2 linked regions of the Heliomicrobium gestii genome follow. The protein of the gene in region 1 interacts with the protein of each later gene in a pairwise test. Links are inferred from orthologs where the notes say so. Each region holds a gene or a part of one and is shown on either strand. Other genes may lie near its edges. The genes, in order: topA and GTO89_RS05565.

Region 1 (6,301 bases):
ATTTTTTAATTTTTTGACCAAGTGATTCTTCTGGGAGCAGGTCATAGCATCCGAGGTAGTCGAGCGAAACATCAAGTACAGCAGACAGCTTTTTCAGTACCCGAAGTGTCGGCTGGCCATGGTTGTTTTCGATGTAGCTGATGGTGGCCTCTGTCACGCCCGAGGCCGCAGCTAGCTCACGAATCGTCAATCCTTTGGCTGAGCGAGCATGAAACAGGCGCTCGCCTGGCGTATTAGGAACCTTCGGCTGTGTCCCTCGTAGGTGAGTCGCTGTCACAAACGATTCCTTATTAATAGAGACTTCTCCCAAGATGTTCTCTGCACGCTTGTCCCTGCGGTCATCTCGGCAATCCTGAAAAGGAGTGCATCTGCTCTCCTGTATCAGTGGAGCGCTATCGCAACCGGATTTCCGGACCCTTGTGGGATCGCATGGATCTGCAGGTGGCTGTAAACCGTCCATCCTACAGCGATCTCTTCGATTCAACGAAGGGACTGTCGACAGCAGAGGAGAATTCGGAAACGGTCTTGAATCGGGTGATTGACGCGCGGAGGCGGCAGTGAACCACCTGGCGGAAGCGTTGCGATTTCGACTGTAACCTGCTACGCGCCCACAGTCTCAGATACCCTTGCGCCAGATCATGGATACGAGCAGAGCCTATCCCGTCGAAAAAGCGACAGTTTCAGATTTTTTGCAGGACTTATCCGAACTTTCGTCAAAGTATGTCGCATGAAAGAATGGTGGGGTGGTTGGGCATGGAAAAAACAAATGTTGGCAGTGCCCTTTCATTAGGGGAACTGAAAAAGCAGGTATCCGCTGACAGTGAGGTGGCAGCGCTTTACACCGACGCATTACTGATCAAAAAACAGGAACAGCGCCAGGCATTGCGAGACGTCGCTGTGGCCGCCGCCAAATTGGCCATGGACGTTTCTGAAACCAAGGGTGAATTTGTAACGATGAATGTGCTTGATCTCCAGCGGCTATGCGAATCTCTCGTGGTTTTGAACCAAATTGACGCGGAACTCGACAGCGTCGACGAAATGGACGAATAGGCGGCAACGACCCATCAAGACCCCTCAAACCCACCGCGGTAGTTGAGGGGTCTTTTCATATGTAAATATCGATCGATGGTGCGAGCGATATACCCTGGATTGACTTCTCTTGAAAAAACACACGGTTGACGAATTTTGGCGATTATTTCTTTGTATTCTCGAAAAATGCGCTGGTCGAATAAAAAGGAATTCTATCATCGCAGTCGAATAAATAGGCGATTTCATTGCCAACTCGATGAACCTTTTGATAAATCTGCTGAAGAAACGCAGGGCTGTGCCTGCTTTGCGCCACTGACCTCGCCCCGTGTCATGCATCGCTGCCATGAAATCAACAAGTTGTGATGATGACCACAAATTTCGGCGCTTTGCTTGACAGGGATTGGATAACCCGTTAATGTAGATATCGTTCGATGGTACGATTATCCAGACGGTCAAGAACCAAAGGCGCTGGCGATGGAGAGGGGACGAGACCTATGGCCCATCCCCCGGCTCTGACGGAGCAGGAAAGCTGGATCGCCCTGTCGGCATTGCCCGGCATTGGACCGCGGCGGTTTTACGCACTTCTGGGGCATTTTGGAACGGCCCGCGCCGCCTGGATGGCCGCCGATGAGCGCTGGGACGGTATAGCCGGGTTAAGCCGGCAGGGCTGGGAACGGACGCTGCAGGCGAGGAGACGGACGGAGCGAACGAAGGCGTTGTTGCGGCGTCTCGCGCAGGGCGATATCGCCGCCCTTCTGGTTACCGATGGAAACTACCCTGCGTTGCTGCGCAACATCCCTGACCCGCCACCGGTGTTGTACATACGAGGGAGGCTCTTGCCGGAAGATGGAGAAGCCCTGGCTATCGTCGGCACCCGTAAGCCGTCCCCCTATGGCGCGAAGGTTTGCGCTGCCGTCGCCCGAGAACTGACGCTTCGGAAGCGGACGATCGTCAGCGGCATGGCTCGCGGCATTGACGGGATCGCTCATCAAAGCGCCCTCGAGGCAGGGGGAAGGACGATCGCCGTGCTGGCCGGCGGCGTCGATATCATCTATCCGCCAGAACATGGCAAACTGGCCGGTTGGATTGTGGAACAAGGCGCCCTGGTGAGCGAGTACCCGCCGGGGACAAGACCGGAACCGGGCACATTCCCGGCGCGCAATCGAATCATCTCCGGACTTTCGACGGGCGTCATCGTCGTCGAGGCGGGGGAGAAGTCAGGGGCCTTGATCACCGCCGATCAGGCCTTAGAGCAGGGGCGTGATGTCTTCGCTGTGCCGGGGCCGATCACACTGCCGCAAAGCGTCGGCGCCAACCGGTTGATCCAGCAGGGCGCCAAGCTGATTGTCACCATAGAAGACATCCTTGATGAGGACCAGCGACAGTTGTGCCTGCCTTTGCTGGGACAATCGGTAGAGAACAGCCCTGCAACGGATCGACTGTCAGAGGCGGAGCGTAGAATAATGGAGATCGTCGACTGGGAACCGAGAAGCGCCGATGAACTGGCCGCCCGGCTGAGCCTTTCCGGATCAGAGGTGGCTGCCGCCTTGACCCTGCTGGAACTGAAGGGACGGGTACAAATGGAGCGGGGCGGCGGTTTTGTCGCCTGCTAGGTTATAATAGATGAAATAAGTCAGTTTTTTGATAGATAAGAGGTGACCTGGTTGTCCAATAAAGTGCTTGTCATCGTCGAATCGCCTGCCAAAGCGAAAACCATCAGCAAGTTTCTCGGTCGCCGCTACCAGGTGAAGGCCTCCATGGGCCATGTGCGCGATTTGCCCAAAAGCCAATTCGGCGTTGACGTGGAGGGAGACTTCAATCCGAAGTACATCACCATCCGGGGCAAAGGGGAACTGTTGAAAGAACTCCGGACAGCCGCCAAAAAGTCGGATCAGATCCTGCTGGGACCTGACCCTGATCGGGAAGGGGAAGCCATCGCCTGGCATCTGGCCCAAGTTCTTGGCGTCGATGAACATACGCCCTGTCGCATCGAATTCAATGAGATCACCAAATCGGCCATCCAAAATGCCGTCAAAAAACCGCGTCCCATTGACACGAGCCGGGTCGAGGCCCAGCAGGCTCGCCGCATCCTTGACCGGCTCGTCGGTTACAATCTCAGCCCGCTCCTCTGGCGCAAGATCCGCAAAGGCCTTTCCGCCGGACGGGTTCAGTCGGTGGCCGTGCGGCTGATCGGTGACAGGGAAGAGGAGATCAATGATTTCGTCCCTGAGGAGTACTGGTCCTTGACGGCTGAGTTGAAAGGCGACAAGGGGAACCTGCAGGCGCGGCTTGTTCGTCAGGACGAAAACAAACTGGAGATCAACAACGGCGAAAGGATGGACCAAGTCCTGGGGGAACTGTCCGGACAGGACTTTGTCGTCAGTGAGGTTAAAAGGAAAGAAAAGCGACGCAACCCGGCGCCGCCTTTTACGACCAGTTCTTTGCAGCAGGAGGCCTATCGCAAACTCGGTTTTACCGCTCGCAAGACCATGATGATCGCTCAGCAACTCTATGAAGGCTTGGATTTGGGAAAAGAGGGGACCGTTGGTCTCGTCACCTACATCCGCACCGACTCGGTGCGGGTTTCCGACGGCGCCGTCGAAGAGGTCCGTGAGCACATTCAGAACCGTTTCGGCGCCGACTACCAGCCGGCAGAACCGCGCGTCTATGAAAACAAGGGCAAGATTCAAAACGCCCACGAGGCGATCCGGCCCACATCGGTGGCGCGCGAGCCTGAGACGTTGAAAGCGGTGGTGACAAACGATCAGTTTAAGCTGTACAAGTTGATCTATGAGCGCTTTGTCGCCAGCCAGATGAGTTCTGCCGTCATGGATACGACGACGATCGAGATCAAGGCGGGGGCCTTCGGCTTTCGCGCCTCCGGGTCGGTGCTCAAGTTTCCCGGCTTCATGAAGGTCTACATCGAAGGTCGTGACGATGACAGCAAGGATGAGGAAGGGTTGCTCCCCGAGGTGTTTGCCGAGGAGAAACTGGCACTGCGGAAGCTCGATCCGAAACAGCATTTCACCCAGCCGCCGCCACGCTACAGCGAGGCGACCCTTGTCCGGGCTTTGGAGGAACGGGGGATCGGCCGTCCCTCCACGTATGCTCCGATCATTGAGACAATTGTCGCTCGCGGTTATGTCGTTCGTGAAGATAAGCAGTTTTACCTGACCGAACTCGGCGAGGTGGTCGTCGATCTGCTGAAGGAGCATTTTCCTGACATCATCGATGTGGAATTTACGGCAGATATGGAAGACAAGTTAGACGCTATCGAGGAAGGCGCCGCCGATTGGAAGCGCATCCTGCGCGATTTTTACGAACCTTTTCGAGAAACCCTGGAGGACGCAGAAGAAAAAATCGGCGAGATCGAGATCGCCGATGAAGTGACTGACCAGCTCTGCGAAGTCTGCGGCGCCAACTTGGTGATCAAACAGGGGCGTTTTGGCCGCTTTTTGGCCTGCCCCCGTTTCCCCGAGTGCCGTTTTACCAAGCCCTTGCTGGAGGAGATCGGCGTTCCTTGCCCCAAATGCGATGGCCACATCGTCATCAGGCGGACAAAAAAAGGCCGGAAGTTTTTTGGTTGCGCCAATTATCCCGAATGCGATTACGTCTCTTGGGAACGGCCCACCAATGTGCCCTGCCCGCAGTGCGGCAAACCGATGGTGCAAAAGGAGTCCAAAAAGCTGGGTACGCGCCGCCTCTGCACCACCGAGGGGTGCGGTTATGAGGAGGCGGTTCCGGACGGGGAGAAGGGGGCTTCTCCCGGTTGGTTGCCCGGCGCGCCTGACGATGCAGAAACGATCAAGCCATCGACAGAGCAACTTGCAGAAGAATAGGTGACGATAGAGTGACAGTAACGATCATCGGCGCCGGGCTGGCCGGTTCGGAAGCCGCCTGGCAGATTGCCCAGCAGGGCCTGCCCGTCCAACTTTTCGAGATGCGTCCCACCGAGATGACGCCGGCTCACAAAACAGGCGACTTCGCCGAACTGGTCTGTTCCAACTCCCTGCGCGGGGCCGCCCTGGAGAACGCCGTCGGTCTTTTAAAAGAAGAGATGCGCCGGCTCGGTTCGCTGATCATGGAAGCGGCTGATGCCCATGCGGTCCCGGCGGGGGGCGCCCTCGCCGTCGACCGGGAGGGTTTTTCCGCCCATATCACCGAAAAACTGGTCAGTCATCCTCTGATCACGCTGCGCCGCGAGGAGATCCGTGAAATCCCAGAGAGCCGGCCGCTGATCATCGCGTCCGGTCCCTTGACCTCACCGGCGCTCTCCCAAGCGATTCAGGCGCTCACCGGGGAGGACTATTTTTACTTTTACGATGCCGCAGCGCCCATCGTGGATGCGGAATCGGTTGATCTGTCGGTGGCTTTTTGGGCATCCCGCTATGACAAGGGCGATGCCGATTACCTCAACTGTCCCATGGACGAAAGCGAGTATGATCGCTTTTACGAGGCGCTGGTAACGGCTGAGGGCCACCCGCTGAAGGAATTTGAAAAAGAGATCTACTTCGAGGGCTGTATGCCTGTGGAAGTGATGGCCAAACGGGGCAAGCAAACGCTCCTCTTCGGTCCCCTCAAACCGGTCGGTTTGACCGATCCGCGCACGGGCAAGCGGCCTTTTGCCGTCGTGCAACTGCGCAAGGAAAACCGCCAGGGGACGATGTTCAATCTGGTCGGTTTCCAAACTCACCTGAAGTGGCCCGAGCAGAAGCGGGTCTTCCAAATGATCCCCGGTCTGGAACAAGCGGAGTTCGTCCGCTACGGTGTCATGCACCGCAACACCTTCATCAACAGCCCCACACTGCTGCTGCCCACATACCAACTACGCAAAGATCCGGGCCTATTTTTCGCCGGCCAGATCACCGGCGTGGAAGGTTATGTCGAATCGGCTGCCGCCGGTCTGGTGGCCGGGTTAAACGCCGCCCGTCACGCACAGGGACAGACACCCCTCCTTTTTCCGGCGGAGACAGCCATCGGCGCCTTGCCGGCCTACATCACCACTGCCGAAGCGAAGCATTTTCAGCCGATGAATGTCACCTACGGCCTCTTCCCGCCGCTGACAGAAAAAGTGAAAGGCAAGCGGCCTCGACAGCAGGCCCATGCCCGCCGGGCCTTGGAATCATTGGATAGCTATATGGCGGCACTAAAGGAGTAATGCGCCGAATCGACATCGACCGGTTTGCCGATCGGTTTTAAAGTGGACTGAGGGACGTCAGAGGGAGAGATATGGCAAAAAACCATCAGGGAAGCGGTGAGAAGATGGGCGATG
Region 2 (6,135 bases), on another replicon or contig:
GAAAATCAAAACTATAGTCTGCTCCGCGATGGCGTTCACGCCATCCGTATCGGCCCTTTTCTCGGCATCCTCGGTCCCCGGGCCCAACATGGCGAACTGTTCTTCGGCCGCCAAACGAAGATCTACCGCCGAATCATCCGCATGGCCCGGAGCAAAGGGATCTGCGCCTTTGTGTTCAACGTGGACAGCATCGTCCCGGGAAAGCGCACGGTCCGCGGTTATGTATCGACGGGCAGCGAGAACGAACAGTGGATCCCCCATGATTTTCCCATGCCGGACGTGATTTACGACCGCATGTTCGCCGATGAATACGCCGAGGTGTACCGGGCCAACGCGATGCGGGAGCGCTTGCAATACCACTATAAGATCCCCTTCATCAACCCGCCGTCCCTGTTTAAGATCAGCGGAGATAAGATGCTCAGCCATAATGTATTGCAACGTCATCCCGAGATCGCCCCTCATCTTCCCGATACCCAACCCCTGCTGGACGCCGGCCAGGTCTTGGAGATGGTCTTCCGTCACGGCGTCATCTTCATCAAACCGGCTTCCGGTTACAGGGGTCGGGGCGTCATCAAACTGCAATACGAACCGGACAACAAGATCATCGCCCGAGGGCGGCAATTGGAAGAACGGACAGCCTGGAAAGAGGTCCTCAATCCCACCGAGAAGGAGTTGGGCGCTTTTCTCAGGGAGATCCCTCACAGCAACAAGGCCATCATTCAACAAGGCATCTTGCCCCTCCTGTACCGGGATCGGCCGGTGGAAACGCGTTTTTACTTTGTCAAAAACAGCCGTGGCCTGTGGCTGCGCTCAGGCCTCGTCGCCCGCGTCGCCCCAGACAACGTCTATCCGATGAACGCCAATGTGGAATGGGACCTCCTGGCCAGCCGCGTCCTCAAAGAAGCCATGGGCGCGGAGCGGCGCGAAGTCTACAAGGAGCGGGCCGACGCTCTCTGCAGGAAGGTGCTCGCCACGTTGGAGAAGGAAGTTGGTCCCTGCGGAGAATTGGCCATCGACATCATCCCCAACCGCGCCGATTTCCCCTATATTGTCGAAGTAAACGCGAAGCCGGACTCATTGTTGCATATGACAAAGGCCTTCCGGCGGCGGAACCTCAGCATCCTGCGGATGCTGGGATATGCCAAGCGGCTGGCGGGGTTTGGTGAAGAGTAAGGCGGGAAGGTTCCACTGTCGCATAAATAGTAAAAGATCGCTCCCCAACCTATCTAGAATGTGATAGTGCTTGGAGAGCGATCTTTTCTATCGGAAGCCTTCTTTTGCGTCACATGAATACATCAGTTCGCGCTGATAAACTCCTGCACCCAAGCGCCTTGGTAGTACCCGACGCCGATCGTGTCATAGTTGGGGCTGAGAATGTTGGCGCGGTGACCGGAACTGTTCATCCAGTCGTTCATCACCTGCTGGGCCGAGGTCTGCCCTTTGGCGATGTTCTCGCCGGCATAGCCGTAGTGGATGCCGTACTTGTCCATCATGGCAAAGGGAGAACCGAAGGTCGGCGAGGTGTGACTGAAGTAGTTCTTTTGAATCATATCGACAGCCTTGTCACGGGCCATCCGGTTCAGGGTGGCGTTGTCGGCGCGGAGCGGTTTCAAACCGGCTTTTGCCCGTTCGGCGTTCACCAGTTGGACAACCTGCTCCGCCATGGTCAAGGCGGGAGCCTGTTGGGGCGCCGGCTGGGGAGCCGGCGCTTGGCTGGTTTGGGGAACCTTCAGGATTTGACCGACATAGAGCTGGTTGGCGTCCACACCCGGGTTGGCCTGGATCAGGCTGTTCAGGGAAAGGCCCAGCTTAGCGGCGATTTTATACAGGGTGTCTCCGGCTGCGACACGATACTCACCGGCAGCGGCGGCAGGGATCTGCAGCACCTGGCCGGGGTAGATGGAACCGGAGGTCAGATTGTTGGCCTTCATCAGGTCATTCACCGTGACACCCTGGCTGTTGGCAATGGTCCAAAGGGTGTCGCCGTCCTTCACCGTGTAGGTGTTGGTGACGCCAGCCACCTGGGTGTTCAGCTTCACATAGGTGGGCGAGTTCGTGATATAACCCTTCGTGCCGTCAGCGGCTTGGACATAGATCCAGTAGTTGGCATTTTTCGTCTGGGAGATGACCTTGACGGTCGAACCGGCGGAAATGAGCTTGATGGAAGAGGAGGCGCTGCTGGCGTCGCTCTTCAGGTAGGCGCCTTTGACCATCGTCAGGGTGTCGCCAGGCTGCGCGTAGATCCGTCCCTCAATGCCGCCGGGAGGCGTCGTCGGGGTCGGGGTCGGCGTAGGAGTCGGGGCGGGAGCCGGCGCAGGGGTCGTCGTCGTGCCGCTCGGCATCACGACAGGCCGTTGCGGAGGCAGAATATAGGATGCAGGAATGACCGGCGGCTTGGCCGTATGACCGGTGATGGTCTGGCCGGGGGTCCAGGAGCCGGCGGGCAAAACCCGTTGGACAGAGAAGAAGTTGCTGCCGTACCAGTAACGGAAGTCATTGACGGTGCCGATAGCCGTGGGCCGGTTGTCCATGGTGTTGATGATCAGCGGCTGTCCGTTGACCATGCCCATGAAAAGGGCCGCGTGGCTGATATAGGTGCTGCCATTGGCGTCAGTGGCGTAGAAGGTGAAGATGTCGCCGGGAAGGAGTTTTTCCGTCCCTTTGATCGTCCAGGAACTGCCCTCTTTCGCAGCGTAGACGCCCTGGACCTTCGTGCCGACAGAGCCGTATTCCCGAGAGGTCGTCGTGATGTTGAAACCGAACTCACTGTAGACCAGCGAGGTGAAGTTCGAGCAGTCGATCACGCCGTAGTCCTTGTACCCTTTATAGAGGTGGCCATAGACTGCGTAGCCGTTGTCCATGTACCAGACAGCCCGTTCAATCAGTTGGTCAGCGAGGCTGCCTTTGATGTTCTTGTACTGTTCACGGTACTGGTTGACGCGCGGAACGTCGAGGTTCCTGTAGTTGCTCAGGTACTGGTTGTAGTTGGCAATCGCCTGTTCGGTGGTGAACTTCTGATAGAAGGCGGCCGCCGGGGAGATGGAACCGGTGAAGAAAATCACGCCGGCCAGCAGGCTGGCGGCAATGGATGCAATCTTCCTTTTCATGTTGCGTCACTCCTTTCGCCAATAAAATAAAGTCGCTATCGGGATAACGACTTGAAAAGAAAGACGAGTAGGAGTATAACGCACATCCAGAAATGACGCAACCCATTTTTACTTATTACATAGAATTACCGGGCTTTTCTACATTCTGTAACAGAAGCAGAAAAGGATTTTATAGCTAAAAGGACAGCAATCATCAGCACTATTTTCTATTTCTATTTTTACTCCCAACGAATCACTCGACACATACTTCTGTAATCATATCATTTTCATAAAAGTTATCAAACTGTGTTTCTATGCCATTTATTGCGCATTCACTGGGGCGTCCACATAGACAGCGTCCCGGCGCATCAGTTCGGCGCAGCCAGATGACCAATCAGCAGCCATTTTCTCCAGGCGCTCCTCCTGCCCCGCTTCTTCCAGGGCGATCACCGTCACGGCAGCGCCGAATTGGGTCTCCATGATGCGATAGCCTCGGAGTCGCAGTTCCTGTTCAAACTTCCCGTACAGCCCGTAGTCGATTGCCATGGCGATGGGAGTAAAGAGCCGTCGTTCAATGATCCCGGCGGCTTGCAATCCCACGCTGGCGCTTTTGCCATAGGCCCGGATGAGACCGCCGGCGCCAAGCTTGATCCCGCCAAAGTAGCGGGTCACGACGACAACGCTGTCCTTAAGCCCCATCTTTTTGATCACTTCCAAGATCGGCTTTCCCGCCGTCCCCGACGGTTCGCCGTCGTCATCAGCTTTTTGTGTCTCGTCGCGCTCGCCACACATATAGGCGGCGCAGTTGTGGGTGGCGTCCCAGTGTTTTTTCCGGATGGCTGCGATGAAGCGCTGGGCGGCTTCCGGCGTCTCCGCCCGATCGGCGTAGGCGATAAAGCGCGACTTTTCGATCTCAAAAGCGGCTTCACCGTACCCGCTCACTGTGCGATACTGCGGTAACAAGTTGTCATCCACCTCACATTCATGCATTACCTTGCTTCACCCACCTGGCAGTGATGACGGAACAACTGGCAGGAATCGAAGACCGGCGAACCGAAATCAAAGAGGATAAAAGGATCGGAAGAAAGGATCATCAGAACGTTGAACACACGGCACCGCTGGCTCGGCTTCGCCCTCATCGCCCTCGCCTCCACCCTCTGGGGGATCAACGGCACCATCGCCAAACTCCTCTTTCAACGGGCCGTCAGCCCCCTCTTCGTCGTAGAGACACGCCTCTTTGTGACCGCCGTCGTCCTTTTCACCCTGCTAAAACGGTTCCGCCCACGCTGGCTCTCTCTACCCATGGGCCGGTTGCCGGTCGTCCTGCTTCTCGGCGCCGTCCTCGGTGGCGTGCAGTTTACCTATCTCTTTACAGTCAGTCAGACGAACGTAGCGACAGCCGTATTTTTGCAGTACACCAGTCCCGTGGTGCTCGTAGCCTACCTGGCCTGGCGCGGCCGGGAGCCCATCGGTCTCGCCCACCTCGCCGGCGTGGCCCTTTGCCTGGCCGGCGGTTTCTTGATGGTGGCCAACAGCCTGCGCATCACCCCCGTCGGCCTCGCCTCCGGGATCGCCTCGGCTTTTTTCGTGGCCGCCTACACCGTCGCCGCCCAACAGGCCGGACGCTATCTCCACCCTTGGGCTTGCCTGGCCTACGGGTCGGCTATTGGTTTTCTCCTCTGGTTTTTTATCGCCCCGCCCTACACCCTTCCCTGGCCTGCGACGTCGGAAGAGTGGTGGTTCCTGCTATATGTGGCCCTTTTCGCCACCTTGATCCCCTTCGGCCTCTACTTCCTCAGCCTTAAATACCTGCCGGCAGCCACCGTGGGCATCGTCTCCACCCTGGAACCGGTGGTGGCCGCCTTGGTCGCCTGGCTTGTCTTGCAAGAGGCGCTGACACCAGGCCAGATGCTGGGCGCCCTGTCGGTCATCGCCGGGGCTTTGGTTGTGCAACTGCGTTCTTCCGGTTCTTCGCCGGAAAGCGGTCATTCGTAACAGCCATTTCTGATATGAAACAAGTCGGCGTTGTGGGCCGTCATATACGCACTCATCATATCAACATTCACGGTGGCCCTTCGCGGCCATTTTTTTATTTTAGACAGTTGTCGTCCTTTTCCTCTATTTCCTCATCTTCCTCACTGAGCAAAACCGTCCAAGGTAAGGGATATACGATGAAGGGGTTGCGTAAAACTAAGGCGACAAGGGAAAAGAAATGAGAAAAGGAGACTGGAATGATGGGTCGACTTTCATCGGTTGCCGTTTTCTTTCTCGCCTATGTCGCCTTTAGCGCCCTGAGTTGGCTTTTCCCCATGGACCGCAAGTGGATCGAATCACTGGAAAAGCCCGCCTGGTCGCCGCCAGGGATGGTGATCGGCATCGGCTGGGTGATCATCTTTGCCCTCATCTCCCTGGCCGTGGCAATCCTCTATGACAAAGTGGGCCTGCGACGCCTTGGCCTCACCTGGAAAGCGGTTTTTCTCGCCAACTGGGTCTTCAACCAACTCTTTTATATCGGCCAGTCGTTCAGCCGCAACCTCTTCTATTCCTTTTTGGATACGGCGGCCATCGCTGTGACGGCGATCCTCCTGGTCTTTGCCTCCTGGCCCTACTCCCGTCCGGCGGCGCTGCTGTTCGCGCCCTACGCCCTTTGGTCCTCCTTCGCCACAGCGCTGGCCTGGACGATCTACCGCCTGAATCGTTGAAAAAATGAGGGGTCCCGTCAAGCGGAACCCCTCCGATAGGCCTTTGTCATTTTACCGTTCAGGCGCTGAAGGTGTGGAACTGATCCTTTTTCGCACTGCAGATCGGGCAGAGATCAGGCAGCCCTTCGACGACAGTGTGTCCACAGATTGAGCAGATATGGACAGGCCCGAGCGCCAGATCAAGGCCTTGCTGCGCTGATTTGCGCGCTTCTTCGAACAACCGGGCATGGATCTTTTCCGCTTCCAAGGCATAATGGAAAGACCGTTCGGCGCCCTTTTCCTTCTGGAACCGGGCTGATTCCAGATAGACGGGGTACATCTGCTCGATCTCGTGCAGTTCGCCGTTG

The links.
Region 2: the proteins of topA (region 1) and GTO89_RS05565 interact in binary tests that used the Escherichia coli proteins (3 or more experiments, as listed by UniProt). The link is inferred for Heliomicrobium gestii from one-to-one orthologs.

The regions. Positions count from the first base shown.
Region 1 is NZ_WXEX01000008.1:73,269-79,569, reverse strand. What follows is about bases 2,314-5,280. They hold topA (type I DNA topoisomerase), read left to right. Parts: upstream 2,314-2,693; coding sequence 2,694-4,868; downstream 4,869-5,280. Other genes in these bases: trmFO (methylenetetrahydrofolate--tRNA-(uracil(54)-C(5))-methyltransferase (FADH(2)-oxidizing) TrmFO), read left to right, coding at 4,880-5,280; dprA (DNA-processing protein DprA), read left to right, coding at 2,314-2,642. Also shown: GTO89_RS10615 (helix-turn-helix domain-containing protein), read right to left, coding at 1-310; GTO89_RS17680 (ATP-binding protein), read left to right, coding at 319-561; GTO89_RS10605 (hypothetical protein), read left to right, coding at 754-1,050; more of dprA, read left to right, coding at 1,524-2,313; more of trmFO, read left to right, coding at 5,281-6,187; tyrosine recombinase XerC, read left to right, coding at 6,259-6,301. UniProt on the Escherichia coli protein: Releases the supercoiling and torsional tension of DNA, which is introduced during the DNA replication and transcription, by transiently cleaving and rejoining one strand of the DNA duplex.
Region 2 is NZ_WXEX01000004.1:63,557-69,691, forward strand. What follows is about bases 2,229-5,029. They hold GTO89_RS05565 (YigZ family protein), read right to left. Parts: upstream 4,050-5,029; coding sequence 3,408-4,049; downstream 2,229-3,407. Other genes in these bases: GTO89_RS17145 (LysM peptidoglycan-binding domain-containing protein), read right to left, coding at 2,229-3,107; GTO89_RS05570 (EamA family transporter), read left to right, coding at 4,188-5,029. Also shown: GTO89_RS05550 (putative amidoligase domain-containing protein), read left to right, coding at 1-1,173; more of GTO89_RS17145, read right to left, coding at 1,296-2,228; more of GTO89_RS05570, read left to right, coding at 5,030-5,081; GTO89_RS05575 (TspO/MBR family protein), read left to right, coding at 5,321-5,788; GTO89_RS05580 (rubrerythrin family protein), read right to left, coding at 5,847-6,135.